Regions from separate parts of the Paenibacillus sp. GCM10027628 genome, predicted to be linked through region 2. Evidence: predicted binding sites of a transcription regulator. Region 2 holds the regulator's gene; each other region holds the start of a gene.
The links. Region 2 encodes LexA, which represses DNA repair genes until DNA is damaged. Its sites were predicted from a motif close to CGAACATATGTTCG; they were not measured.
Positions count from the first base shown of each region.

Region 1: the regulator LexA is predicted to act here: its motif matches at 2,339-2,352, upstream of ACFQZT_RS15120 (sigma-70 RNA polymerase sigma factor region 4 domain-containing protein).
Region 3: the regulator LexA is predicted to act here: its motif matches at 2,800-2,813, upstream of recA (recombinase RecA).

Region 1 is NZ_JBHTHA010000015.1:73,392-78,060, reverse strand. Features, by position in the region: gene ACFQZT_RS15135 (NAD(P)/FAD-dependent oxidoreductase) at 1-576, opposite strand, end outside; gene ACFQZT_RS15130 (helix-turn-helix domain-containing protein) at 1,092-1,400, opposite strand; gene ACFQZT_RS15125 (YvrJ family protein) at 1,390-1,566, opposite strand; gene ACFQZT_RS15120 (sigma-70 RNA polymerase sigma factor region 4 domain-containing protein) at 1,563-2,162, opposite strand; gene ACFQZT_RS15115 (RlpA-like double-psi beta-barrel domain-containing protein) at 3,222-3,950, shown strand; gene ACFQZT_RS15110 (hypothetical protein) at 4,011-4,559, opposite strand.
Region 2 is NZ_JBHTHA010000085.1:58,988-63,656, forward strand. Features, by position in the region: gene ACFQZT_RS33740 (aminopeptidase) at 1-1,033, shown strand, start outside; gene lexA (transcriptional repressor LexA) at 1,115-1,732, opposite strand; gene ACFQZT_RS33750 (LysM peptidoglycan-binding domain-containing protein) at 1,880-2,266, shown strand; gene ACFQZT_RS33755 (DUF896 domain-containing protein) at 2,413-2,598, shown strand; gene ACFQZT_RS33760 (HAD family hydrolase) at 2,639-3,430, shown strand; gene ACFQZT_RS33765 (1,2-dihydroxy-3-keto-5-methylthiopentene dioxygenase) at 3,505-4,044, opposite strand; gene metH (methionine synthase) at 4,265-4,669, shown strand, end outside.
Region 3 is NZ_JBHTHA010000049.1:24,997-29,665, forward strand. Features, by position in the region: gene rny (ribonuclease Y) at 1-535, opposite strand, end outside; gene ACFQZT_RS29960 (regulatory protein RecX) at 920-1,609, opposite strand; gene recA (recombinase RecA) at 1,684-2,730, opposite strand; gene ACFQZT_RS29970 (competence/damage-inducible protein A) at 2,903-4,153, opposite strand; gene pgsA (CDP-diacylglycerol--glycerol-3-phosphate 3-phosphatidyltransferase) at 4,214-4,669, opposite strand, start outside.

The DNA.
Region 1 (4,669 bases), on a different contig from region 2:
CAGCCCCAGCGCCGCTGCTTCCTTCTGAATGGCGAGCGCCAGCTCGGCGGACGTCTCAATGCCGCTGATGCCTGCTCCCGCAACCATGATGGTCATCAGTCTCTTTCGTTCCTCAGGATTCGTCTCGTCGGCAGCCTTCCGCAGGTTGACACGCCAGTGTTCCCGGATGTTTGCCGCGGCTTGTGGGTCGGTCAAGGCGATGCCTCCCTGATCGAGATCCGGTCGCCGAACGATGCTGCCGACCGCCACGACTAAAAGGTCGAAATGCATGCAGGCATTATTTCCTTGCACATCCGTATATAGAATCCGTTTTTCCCCGCTATCCACGGACGTAACCGTACCTTGCACGAATTCGAATCCCTTTAAAACCAAGTTATTCCATGGAATCACAATCTCTTCCTCGACCGCGGTCGGACGGAACATTCTCAATTTGCGCAAGTGACCGGGCTGCTTATCGATCAGAACAAACCGAATCGGCTGTCCGTTCGCCATGCCCCGTGTCGTTGCCTGTATTTGTTTGAGCGCTTGTAGCCCTGCATAGCCGCCTCCGATAATTATACATGTCAAGTCGTTCATCTTTCCTCAGCTCCTTTACGTTTGCACATATAACAATGTAAGGCCCTGATTTGTAACATCGGAAACGCAAAAAAATGCGCCCGTTTAATGAGGCCACTGAAAAAGTTCTCTGACTGTTTGATGCGATACAAAAAGACCTTGTTCAGCCTGTAAATGGCTTTAATCGGTCTATTCGTGGTTTTTCAGTGGTCTCCGTTTAATTAGCCGTTCTTTCATGCCAGTTTTTTGAGTAAATCTGCCAGTTAGCGTAATGAGGCTGCCGATCAGGGCCGGCAACAATTGCTGATATGGGATAAATTGTAAATATATATCCTAGCAAAAACGCTATTACCTATGATAGGATGCAAAAAAACCTCTTGGCAGGGCCAAAAGGTTACTTGTGGTATCGTGAGGATTAGACACTTCGTTTGCGCGGGACGGACAAAATCTCTTGCGCAACTTCAATATTGCTTAGGACTTTCCCCAAGCGAAGCTCTCAGTCCATATTCGGATTTGCATTTATGCTTTTCAGTTCCTTAGCCAGTGCTATGAGGTCTTTCGGATTCCTTTTGCTGAAGTAAGTGAACAAGCGATTCATACTCGTCACCACCATTTGAAATCTGGCGGCAAAATGAAGAGAAATCGGGAGTTTGTTTTAAATCGTAACTCAGAATTTTCTTTATCAAGGCCTCAATTAGATTTTGCTCTAAATCATCTCTTCGATCATACTTAATTTGTTTTCGAACACTTTGAATAGTCGGCGAAACAGATGTGATAATTAAATCGAGAGCTTTACTATCGCCATTTTGAGCCTTTAAAACTAAATCGAACAATTCATTTTCCATGGCTGCCCCCGCTATTTTGAATAATAACTTCAGTTAATTTATTAATGGTATCTGTTAAAATTTCTAATTTTCTTTCAAATCGCATGAGTAAATAACCAGTGAGGACAATAGGGAAACCGACTTGGCTGATCGCAGTTAATAAGTTGGTACTATCCAAATTGATCACCTCCTTTCTGGCATAGCAAGCCTTAATTTTTGTAAGGCTAGGTTCCTGGTCTTGCAAACAGCTTGGGGAGAGACACCAAGTATTTTTGAAATTTCGTTATCTTGATAGCACAATGCATAACAGAGGGTAGTTATCATCTGTTGTTTCTGTGAGAGCATAGCAAATGCATTGGCTAAATTTTCATTAGTAAATGAAGATTGAAATTGGAGTGGATCCGACACACATATTTCTGGATCTTTTACAATTTGACTATGGACTAACAGCTCTCCAAGTGTAGTAGACTCGCCATTTTCGGATACAGGACGATCAAAAATAAGTTGGTCTCGTTTATCTCTTTTTTGATGAATGCGCATTTGATCAATAGCAACAAATTTAATGGTAGAAACAAGGAATTTGACAAAGCGAATTCGAAAGAAATATTTACGGAAGGTAATTTCTAATTCATTTTGGCTATCAGAATCTCCATCAAGTGTTTTGAGAATCAACACAATATTATCTTCATTCTCAAAAAACTTTCGTATTAACGGATTCGAAAATAGGATGGAGTTCTTTAAACGATACTCCTCAAATTTTTCTAATTGTGCCGTTGAAATCATTCTATTTATCACTCCAATTCTAACTCTTTCTCTATTATTAAAGTGAAATTTATTAGTTAAAAAACAACCACAGAAACTAATGTTCGTATAATTTTTTTTAAAAAAAAGTGGCAATGAATTCTCAAGAATTGTTTTGAATTTCAACACATCAGGAGGATTGAAGACAACTGAAGGAACGAATGTTTGTTAGTTTTTTCATGAAAAAATGATCTCTAAAAAAGAGATCGTGCGTTCCTGTCGCATATATATTATACCACAAAGCATACTTAATTTGGAAAATATTATGTTTCGTCGCGATAAATGTTAAAGTGGATTTCTAAAGTGTTTAGATTAAATCATTCCATCTAGGTTGTTTATTTTTGCAGTTCTTTCACTTTAAAGAAAAAAAGACTGAAAGGAGCTTTCTACATGACAAGTAATGAGTCCTATATGACTCGTATATTAGCACTACGGAAGGAACTCTGCAGATTAGCGGGCTGCCTTCTACAATGTGATCCAAGAGATCAAGAATTTTATGATAAAGTAGCGCAGTATTATGCGACATGGCTGAAATCATTGGAGGCTGATTGTATGACTAGATATTCAAAGTCAGTAGATTGTGGATTGACGGGAGTTGAAGACGAAAGCTTTTATTGCAAGAATGACCATGAACAGATGAAAGTATGTGGAAAATAGATTGCCACGTAAGCCCCCATCGTTTGGTCTTACAGTGATAACTGCCCTTCTACCTTGCGCATTTGTCTATGTAAATCCTCTTAAACGAATAAGTCTAATCAGTCCGTTTCAAAACAAAAGTTCATTATAAAGAAAACAAAACAACCGACCTCTTATCTTTAGCTAAGAGGTCGGTCTTTTTTATGTTTATTCAGAAGTCATTCCACATGGATAAGCAACTTACACTCGATTAGGAAAAAATTTAATTAATCACGGTTGTTTTTTTATTGGTCAAATATCACTTTTAATATATGAACAAAACAACTTGTCGGGCAGGGATAGGCCGACAACTATGATGTATCCCTTTTGTTCTAAAATACAATAATTTTAAGGAGTGCTTTTCTAATGACAACATTAGCCATCGGGGCACCGCATGCGGTATCAATTGAAGGTTATTATTCAGGAAGCGTAATTGCACGTAAAGCATTTACCATTAGTGTAACAGCACTAACCAGTGGCATTCCAGATACTTCGTATAATGGTTCCGTCACAATTTACGCAAACTCGGCATCAAGCGATACAGCGTATACACTCGGTTCTGTCTATTTAAGCAACGGTTCCGGTACCTCAGGTAGCTTGACGATTTCATCCGTTTTGGGTAACGGAAGCGGGCGAAAAATAACGGTTCGCGATTCTTATGGAAACACGTCGAGTGTGAGTGTAGGTGTATGGTTCCAAGGGGATGCAACGACATTCGATGGTCATACAGGCGACTATTGCGGAAATACGCCACCAACATATTACGTAGCTTTACCGGCATACTCATCTGTTCTTCCTTGCGGTACAAGTGTCGTGGTGTATAATCCTGGAACCGGAAAATCTGTCACAGCGCAGCGCTATGATGTAGGGCCATTTGTTCCATACCATAGTTGTTCAGAAGATCCGTATTGGCAGACTGGGAACATTCCATTTAACGTCCAGCATAAGGGTGAGACACGGGGGACCCTCTGTGGATATCCGAGTGATACAACGAAAATTAATGGAGCCATTATTGACCTTGGAATTCCAACAGCACAGGCTCTCGGGTCGTCTGGTTACGATACGATTCCGAATGCCCTTTGGAGATTCACCTAAAAATACAAAAAAGAGCAGACGCCGTTCAATCGGCAGCTGCTCTTTTCTCTTTCATTTGAATTAATGTATTGTCAAGGTGATTTTAGTAATAAAGAATATATCAGTATTTGATGGTTTTTCAACCGTAATGTTATATTTCCCGATGGAAGGTACAGTGATTTCATAGCTAGCCTTACGTTCATCTCCATCTATAAACATGTTTTTATCCGTTCGTTTAATAACGACGCCCTGCTTTAATGTCAGAGTGTTTGTATTTTTCGCATTATTTGGGTTTGCCTCGTTTTCAATGTCCTGGGTTGTTAAGTTAGTTGTCTTAATTACTGCAGCAGTAAATGAATCCCCTAACGTAGGTTGGTGACCTTCTTTAAATTGTTTGAACGTCTCTTCCGGCAAATTTACAACTTCACCTTTTGAATAGTAAGGAATACTGGTAAGAGGCCCGCTTAAATTTGCAACACTGTAAATGAGAATGGTAGTATGAGTTGGTTCTGGGGTTACTGCTGGTGAAACAGAAGAGCCGGATATTTGCTTCGGTTCAGAGGTCGTAGAGGATTGGCAACCAGTTAACAAGGCGATTGAAATGATAAAAAACATAAATATCTTAGACACGACATACCTCCAACTTCATAATTATTATTTAATATTTAGACGTTACGAGCAAGGTATTTGTTCCTTTACTCTTAAAAAATGTGGTAAATGTCCCATTCTTCCCCTCTTGC
Region 2 (4,669 bases):
CGAAATCGCAAGCGATGAGGCGATCGACTATTATCCAGAGTGGTATTCGAGCATGCTGGAACGTTTCGTTGAGAACGGCGGAGCTTTACTGCACATTAAAGTGCCGGATCCGGATCTGTATAAAGGCATTGATGCCGAACTGGTGGCTAGAGCTTCCAAAGCGGCGTCAACGGCGCGGGCAACTTATCAGCAGTATGTTCGTACCAGTAAGTTCAGTTGGTGTTTGATTAAGGCTCCGACACAAGCTTGGGCGGCGAAGGTGTTTGCCGATCTTCCCGAAGAGCGGCGTATAGAGGCCATGTGGGATGCGATTTTTCGGATGAATCGGGTCTATGAGGAAAATCCGGTTGACGCCTGGCGTGAGCATCTCAAACAACTCCGGAAGATGCGTCAAGTGCTCAATGATAAAAAGTATGCCGCCCTCCAGTACCGTGCTCCTGGAACCAATCTTCGCGTCGAGCTGCCGGAAGGCCACATCTGGCTCGGCGGAGACAAGGGGAATGAGAAGGAAGTTCACTTCGTAGCGAATATGCCGACCGAAGAAGTGTATACGATGCCAAAAAGAACAGGCGTGAACGGAACAGTTACGAGTACGAAGCCGCTCAATGTAAACGGAGCGATCGTTGATAAGTTTTCGTTCAGGTTTGAAAATGGACAAGTCGTTGAATATACGGCAGAAGTTGGCTATGAGCATCTGGATAGTTTGATGAAGATGGATGAAGGAAGCCGTTATTTGGGTGAAGTTGCGCTCGTGCCGTTTGAATCGCCTATTTCTAATATGAATCGTATTTTTTATAATACAGGGATTGATGAGAATGCTTCTTGCCATCTTGCTCTTGGCAGCTGTTACCCGATTAATCTTACGAACGGAGCAAAGCTTTCCAAAGAAGAGTTGAGCGAACGCGGAGGAAATACCTCGCTGATCCATGTTGATTTCATGATGGGTTCGGCTGATCTGGATATTGACGGTGTTCTTCATGACGGAACGGTTGAAGCAGTATTCCGGAAAGGGAACTGGGCTCTGCAATTTTAACAAAGAAATACAAAAGACCGTAGGCTCTGGCCTACGGTCTTTTGTTGCACATATACAATTACTTGTAGGGAAAAGTGCTGACTACATATCGCGGAACAAACCGATAACACGTCCAAGAATGGTAACATGTTTAAGCAGGATAGGCTGCAATGCAGAGTTCTCCGGCTGAAGACGAATGTGATCGCGTTCCTTGTAAAAACGCTTCACGGTCGCTTCATCATCTTCAGTCATCGCGACGACGATGTCGCCGTTATTCGCCGTTTGTTGCTGCTTCACGATAACATAATCGCCGTTATGGATGCCTGCTTCAATCATACTATCGCCCATGACGCTAAGCATAAATACGTTGTTATCTCCAACGAGATGAGATGGAAGAGGGAAATAGTCTTCGATATTCTCCGTTGCCGTAATAGGAACACCTGCGGTTACTTTTCCGACTAATGGAACTCGTGCAACCGAATGAGCAAAATTGCTTTCGCTGCCATCCAGGCCCAATATTTCAATCGCACGGGGCTTGGTTGGATCGCGACGGATTAATCCTTTTTTCTCCAGACGTTCCAAATGTCCGTGCACCGTTGAACTGGAAGCGAGTCCGACAGCCTCTCCGATTTCTCTAACGGAAGGCGGATAGCCCTTATCTTTCACTTCATTCTTAATGAATTCCAATATAGCCTGTTGTCGTTGCGAGATTTTACTCAATAGTTATCACTCCAATTATGGGAATCATTACCCAAAGTATAACATAGAACCGGAGTTCGTACAAACATAAGTTCGAGAAAAGTATTGACTCAAACATGTGTTCGTGTTATTCTGATACCAGAACAAATGTTTGGGGGATGATTTTTCATGTACATTGCATATTCTCATACGAACAATACACAACCACTTCATAGATCGCTTCATACATCCAAGCGGATTCAGTCTAAATTAGCGAAGAAGCTGTTAAACTTCATTCTATTAGTTGTAATTCTAGGCACTGTGTTCTCCTTTGGCGCTATCGTTCAAGCTTATGCGGGCGATGGGGAGTCATCTGCTCCTTTGAAAGCTGGTGCTTCTGTGAAGGTAATTACTCATGAGAAGGTTGTTGTTCAACGCGGGGATACGCTTTGGAAGATTGCTTCCTCTCATATGAACAAGGGGGAGAACATTCGTTCTTACATTGATCGTATGTATACTCTTAATCATCTTGGAACGGCTTCTCTCCAAGAGGGTCAAATTCTATTGTTGCCTTAATTAGGAATAGCCTCTGGTTGTTATATTCATACACTTCTTCTTGAGACTCGGGATAGCTCCCGTGTCTCTTTGTTTTGCCTCCTTGACAATCCTTAATCCGGATGGCAAAGTAGTAGTCATACTGAATTTTGCCAGGGAGGACGATCATGAGCGACAACATGGATCAGAATATAGAACGGATCAATGAGCTTGCCCGTAAAGCGAAAGCCGTTGGCTTAACGGACGAGGAAATTGAGGAGCGCAACGAGTTGAGAAAAAAGTATATCCAAGCATTCCGAAGCTCTCTTAAAGTTCAACTTGATTCCATCAAGTTCACCGATGAAGAGCAATAGGGAGTTACAATAGAAACAGCAATCAAAGGGGAAGAGAATGATGACATTGAAAGCCGTACTATTTGATTTGGACGATACGCTCTTATGGGACGACCGCAGTGTGAAGGAAGCGTTCGAGGCTACTTGCTCGGAAGCTGCCAAGCATGTGAATGTGCACCCGGAAGCCTTGGAGGCGGCTGTCCGTCAAGAAGCCCGCGCTTTGTACGAGTCGTACGAAACGTTTCCATTTACGAAGATGATTGGTATCAACCCGTTTGAAGGACTATGGGCGAATTTCACACAGGGAGAGAATGTGAACTTTCGCAAACTGGAAAAGCTCGCGCCTGGATATCGTACAGCGTCATGGACGCGGGGACTTCAAGCGCTAGGCATTGAAGATCGCGAACTTGGCAACAAACTTGGAGAGTTGTTTCCGGCTGAACGTCGTCGACGCCCTCTCGTCTATGAAGAGACGTTTCGAGTACTGGACACGCTGAAAAGCAACTATAAGCTTTTGCTCTTAACGAATGGATCCCCGGATCTGCAGAAGGAAAAGTTAGCCGGTGTACCTGAGATTCAGACGTACTTTGATCACATTGTTATTTCCGGTGAATTTGGTGAGGGGAAACCGGCGACATCGATATTTCAACATGCGATGGGGTTACTAGGTATTGAAGCTCACGAAGGCATCATGATTGGAGACAAACTGACAACGGATATTCTTGGTTCCGGTCGCGTCGGTATGCGTAATATATGGATTAATCATCACGGCTTTCCTCAAGGTGACGAAATCGCACCTTCTTATGAAGTTTCCCGGCTTCAAGAAATTCTGCCCATCATTGCGAGTCTTTAAATAAACACAGCAAAAAGCCCAACGGACCAGGAGCTATCCTGAGATCCGTTGGGCTTTCCATTTAGGTAGAAAAATTAGGCCTTAATAAAAGAAGGGTCTTCGACATTATAAGCGATCCAACCGTCTTTTTCGATAAAGAGGCGAACAGCAACAATTTGACGGTTATCCATCAGTGTGAAGAAATGGTTGGTGTTCTCAGGAACTGAGATCACATCGCCGGGTTCAAGCTCAACGTCATAGTATCCGAGTTCTTCGGATTTGATAATGAAGATTCCTTTGCCCGCAACAATCGCGCGAATCTCATCTTCGGTATGTGTGTGAACCTGTTCGAATTTTTTCAGCAGTTCTTCAATGTTGGGCGTCGCATCAGAAAGGGAGATAACGTCCCAGATCTCATAACCGCGTCTAGCAGCGAGATCGCGAATTTCTGCGTCGTAAGTGCTCAAAATTTGCGCTTTTTCTTCATCGCTCAGCGTGAATTTCTCGCGAAGAGCTTCAGGAAGCTTGTTTGGATCCCAGTGTTCATATACCACTTCTTGACTATCCAAAAAGGCTTTAACTTGTTCTTCGCCTTCAATGCGCTCATTCGTGTTGCGGATTCGTATTTGAGCCATGTACATCCCTCTTTCTTAACAAATATAATTGTATTATAGAGGAAATAGGGCAGTCTGTCGATGGATTCGGATAAGATAATCCGAGATAACCCATAGGAAATATTGATAATTCAAATTCTTTTCATAGTAGCGGTATTCTGTTACACTAAAGCTTAACAAAAAATTGTCGATTCTTTTTATAAGATGAATGTTTCACGCCAAGTTGAAAGGGAGTCTGGCTATGAGTAAACCACCAATTCAAGAGCAGCTAAAGAAAAAAATTATGATCCTCGACGGCGCGATGGGAACGATGATTCAACAGGAGAATCTTACCGCTGCTGATTTCGGGGGGGATGACCTCGACGGATGTAACGAGATTCTTTGCGTGACCAGACCGGATGTCATTCAGAAAATCCATGAAGCTTATTTCGCGGCTGGCGCCGATATGATAGAAACGAATACGTTCGGATCAACGAGTGTAGTATTAGCGGAATACGATTTGCAGGATCGTCATCGTGAGCTGAATATGGCGGCGGCCAAGCTTGCAATCGCAGCGGCGAATAAATATTCCACGCCGGAATGGCCGCGTTATGTAATTGGCGCCATGGGTCCAACGACCAAAACGTTGTCTGTCACAGGTGGGGTA
Region 3 (4,669 bases), on a different contig from region 2:
CGCCTTCCTCTTTGGCTTGCTGTTCAATCTCTTTAATCAACTGCGCAGTTTCATGACGAACTTCTTGTTCTACATTTGTCAGAATAATGTTCTTCGCTTCTTCCATAGTAAGACCCGAAATTCGTTCCAACTCTGCAACCTGACTTCTATACAACTGGTCAATCTGTGATTGCGTATCCTCGATTCGCTTCTCTTTGTTGGCTACTTGCTCTTCTTTACGTTCGAGAGATTCTAATTTTTTATCCAGCGATTCCTCTTTTTGCAACAATCGTCTTTCTTGTCGTTGAATTTCATTTCGACGTTCACGAATGTCTTTTTCAGCTTCGGACCGCAGTTTATGCACTTCGTCCTTCGCTTCCAGAACCGTTTCTTTTTTCAGCGCTTCCGCTTCTTTCTTAGCTGATTCACGGATCTGCTCAGCGGCAATTTCTGCACTGGAAATTTTCGCTTCTGCAAGAGACTTGCGGATAAAATAACCAATCCCTAAGCATGCAGCTCCAACAACGAGAATGATCGCGATCCAGATGATAGTCATCTTGTTCACCTCCTCGTTGGTTTCTCCAAGGTGTTAGCTTGGGATTCCTTCGGTTTTTTAATCCGATTTTTTAATTGTTAGGCAAGGCAAAGTCATAACTTCCCCATACTTTTTTTAGAAAGAGCATGGCTCAAAATGAATGTGCACGGTGCGCTAATGGCACGAATGTGCGAATAATTCATAACCAACAGCGTAAAAATTGGCGGTTTCTACAACTGTTTCATCAAAATCAACCAATTCCTTATGATTTTGAATCTTTATGAAAATATACATTGTTATTTTATCTTTTGTCGAAGAAGCTTGTCAAGCGATTGTCCAAGAGATGGAAGAATAGTGAGATGATAATTAATGTCATTAATCAACATTCTCATTTATTTAACCACATTAATAATCGTAAGAATCCTCAAACAGTTCAACCTCTTCATCGTCAGATCCCTCGTTCAGCTCTTTCAATACTTTACTTACAACAGAGCCTGTATAGCCCCTTCTCATTAAAAATGCCGCCGTTTTACGTTTCTTATCAATCGTTTCTCCTGAGGTTTGCTTCCATTTAGTACGTGCGACCTTCAACGCACCCTGTAGCTCCTCATCTGGATCGATGGTTTGCATGGCTCCCTGTACTAGCTCTTTATGGATTCCCTTTTGCTGCAGCTCTTGGCGAACTAAATTGCGGCCTTTGCGCTGCGAATAGATGCGGTGCTCCGTCCACATTTTTGCAAATTCCTCATCGTTGATATACTTCTGCTGTTCTAATGTATCACAAGTCCATTGAATGATCGGTGGCTCGAAGCCATGCTCTTTCAGCTTTCGCTTTACTTCGCTGGAGGAGTGCTGCCTTCTTCCGATCATTCGTAAAGCTTTCGTGTAAGCGTTATTCCGTTCCTCGTCCCTTAGTATTACCGCCATCTGCTCAGGGTCTATCATCTCTCCCTTAAGTAACCGATGCTTAATCATAATATCTTCATGTACGGAAAAAGCGTACTCATCATTAAGAAAAATGTTATAGCGGTGTCTACCGCGCTTTTGCTTCTCGACCAGTGTGATGATCGATAGCTGCTGCTCTTCATCGCTCAAATGGAAACAACTCCTCTAAAAAACGAAAGCACCTTAACCCGAGGTTTAAGGTGCTGCCATCTTATTTCAAGAACTTATTCAAAAGCAAGTGCTGCTTCATCTTCCTCATCATCATCGGTATTCGGGCCCGTCACTTTAATCAAATTACTGTTATCACGGATTTTCAACTCAATCGTATCCGCAATGCCCTTGTTTTCTTTCAAGAATTGTTTCGCATTTTCACGGCCCTGACCCAGTCTCTCGCCTTCGAACGAGTACCAAGCTCCGCTTTTGTTGACAATATCCATCTCAGTCGCGATATCAATGATACTACCTTCGCGGGAAATCCCTTCCCCGTACATGATATCAATCTCCGCTTGCTTAAATGGAGGAGCTACTTTATTCTTAACGACTTTAATTCTTGTGCGGTTACCCACCATGTCATTACCTTGCTTAATCGTTTCTACACGACGTACGTCCAAACGAACGGAAGAGTAGAACTTCAGTGCGCGGCCACCTGGCGTAGTCTCTGGGTTACCGAACATAACGCCAACTTTCTCACGCAATTGGTTAATGAAAATCGCAATAACTTTGGATTTGTTGATGGCACCAGAGAGTTTGCGGAGTGCCTGGGACATCAAACGAGCTTGAAGACCTACGTGAGAGTCACCCATCTCGCCTTCGATCTCCGCCTTCGGCACGAGTGCAGCTACGGAGTCAATGACGATAATGTCGACTGCACCGCTGCGGACGAGCGCTTCCGCAATTTCAAGTGCTTGCTCACCGGTATCCGGTTGAGAAAGCAAGAGTTCATCTATGTTAATACCGAGTTTGCTTGCATATGAAGGATCCAATGCGTGCTCCGCATCGATAAATGCGGCTTGTCCGCCAACCTTTTGTACTTCTGCGATTGCATGTAAAGCTACAGTTGTTTTACCGGAAGATTCAGGTCCGTACACTTCAATAATTCTTCCGCGCGGATATCCACCGATACCCAGTGCAATATCAAGAGCAAGCGATCCGCTGGGAATCGTTTCAACTTGCATATGTGTGGATTCTCCAAGCTTCATGATGGAGCCTTTTCCGAATTGTTTTTCGATTTGACGCAGTGCCATTTCAAGTGCGGCGCGACGATCTGTCAAAACACTCACTTCCTTTTATCATTATAGGTATATGATAACTTGTTTTGGAGTGTTTGCCAAGCATTTTTTCGAACATACATTCGATTTTTTAGCAGACAAACAAAAAACCGCAACAAAGTTATCGCTTTGCTACGGTTCTTCCGTTAACAGATACTTTTATTATAAGCTATTTCTAGCATTCTTTCAACAATTTCCAGAAATGATAGAGCGCTGCTTTTGCAGCCCTGTGCTTAATCGTCTCACGAGTGCCTGAGAGCTGCAAAGTGACCACTTTTGGCTCGGTGCCCTTCTGGGCCAGACCAACGTAGACAAGGCCAACAGGCTTGCCTTCAGATGGGCTAGGACCGGCAACGCCCGTTACCGAGATACCAAAGTCACTAGTAGTTGTCGCTAGCAGTTGCTGAGCTAATATCGCAGCTGATTCAGCGCTAACTGCTCCTGGAGCTCCTTCGCCTTCTAGCACTTCTATAGGAACGTTTAGCAGCTTATTTTTTAATACGTTAGAATAACATATGATACCGCCAAGAAACGATTGAGAGCTACCAGGCACAGTCGTAATCAAATCACTTAGAAGACCGCCAGTACAGCTTTCAGCTACAGCAAGCCTATGCCCTTTCTCCCCTAGCATTTGCAGAACGACCGTTTCAATAGGCACATCCTCAACTGCATACAAATGATCCCCGACACGTCGTCTGATCTCCTGTTCCGTTGCTTGAAGGTTGCGCTCTCCTTCGGCAGCTGATTTCGCCCTGGTCGTTAATCGAATGGTAACCTCGCCTTCTTTGGCGTAAGGCGCGATCGTCGGATCTGTTTGAGCTTCAATGAGATCAAGCAATTGATGCTCCAAATTGGATTCACCGATACCTGCGAATTTCAGCATTTTGGAGTACAGCGGCACTTCATCCGTCATCACGCCGCGCAGCCATGTTGACGCATATTTTGTAAACATCGGTTTCATCTCTTTTGGCGGTCCTGGCAAAAGAATGAAATGCGTGCCTTCATGCGTATAAGCAATGCCTACGGCAAGCCCCGTTTCATTATGTAAAGGATCACTGCCTTCGAGCATAAGTGCCTGCCTTCTGTTGCTCTCGACCATGTGAATGCCCCGGGTGCTGAACAATTCCGTAATCGACTTCATGGATGGCTCGTGTAGAACGAGGTTCCGCCCGGTAAATGCAGCAAGCACATCCTTCGTCAAATCGTCCTGAGTCGGACCCAGCCCTCCTGTGCAGATTACGACGTCAGCGCGTGAAGACGCCAGTTTAAACGCATCCATCAACCGCTGCTCATTATCGCCAACGACCGTCTGATAGAAAATATCGATGCCTAGCGCTGCACATTCGCGTGAAAGGAACTGTGCGTTCGTATTCACAATTTGACCTAATAAAAGTTCAGTCCCTACCGCCACAATCTCCGCTTTCATGGATTACCCTCCTAAGCGTTTTCGATTTATCGTCAAAATGGGAAAAAACAATAGGTTTCCCTATTGCGACTTTTCCGAAAAATCTATGACATGCTTGTTTTTTACGAAATACTCGATACCTGAATACAGGGTAATGATGGCCGCTACCCAACTTGCGATAACATCAAAGGGAAAACCCACAAATGTGAACGGAAAATTATTGATAAGCAGCGCGATGATAGCAGTAATCTGTGCAGCTGTCTTTGCCTTTCCCCATTTGCTGGCCGCCATAACAGTTCCTTCCAATAAAGCTATCTGGCGAAGACCCGTAACCGCCCACTCTCTGCTGATGATCACAATAACGATCCATGCATCGACCTTGCCCATTTCAACGAGCGAAACGAGCACAGCTGTAACAAGCAGCTTATCCGCCAAAGGATCAAGCAGCTTGCCCAGATTTGTCACCAGCTTACGCTTTCTTGCAATATACCCATCCAAGCTGTCAGTACTTGCTGCAATAATAAAAATTAATGCAGC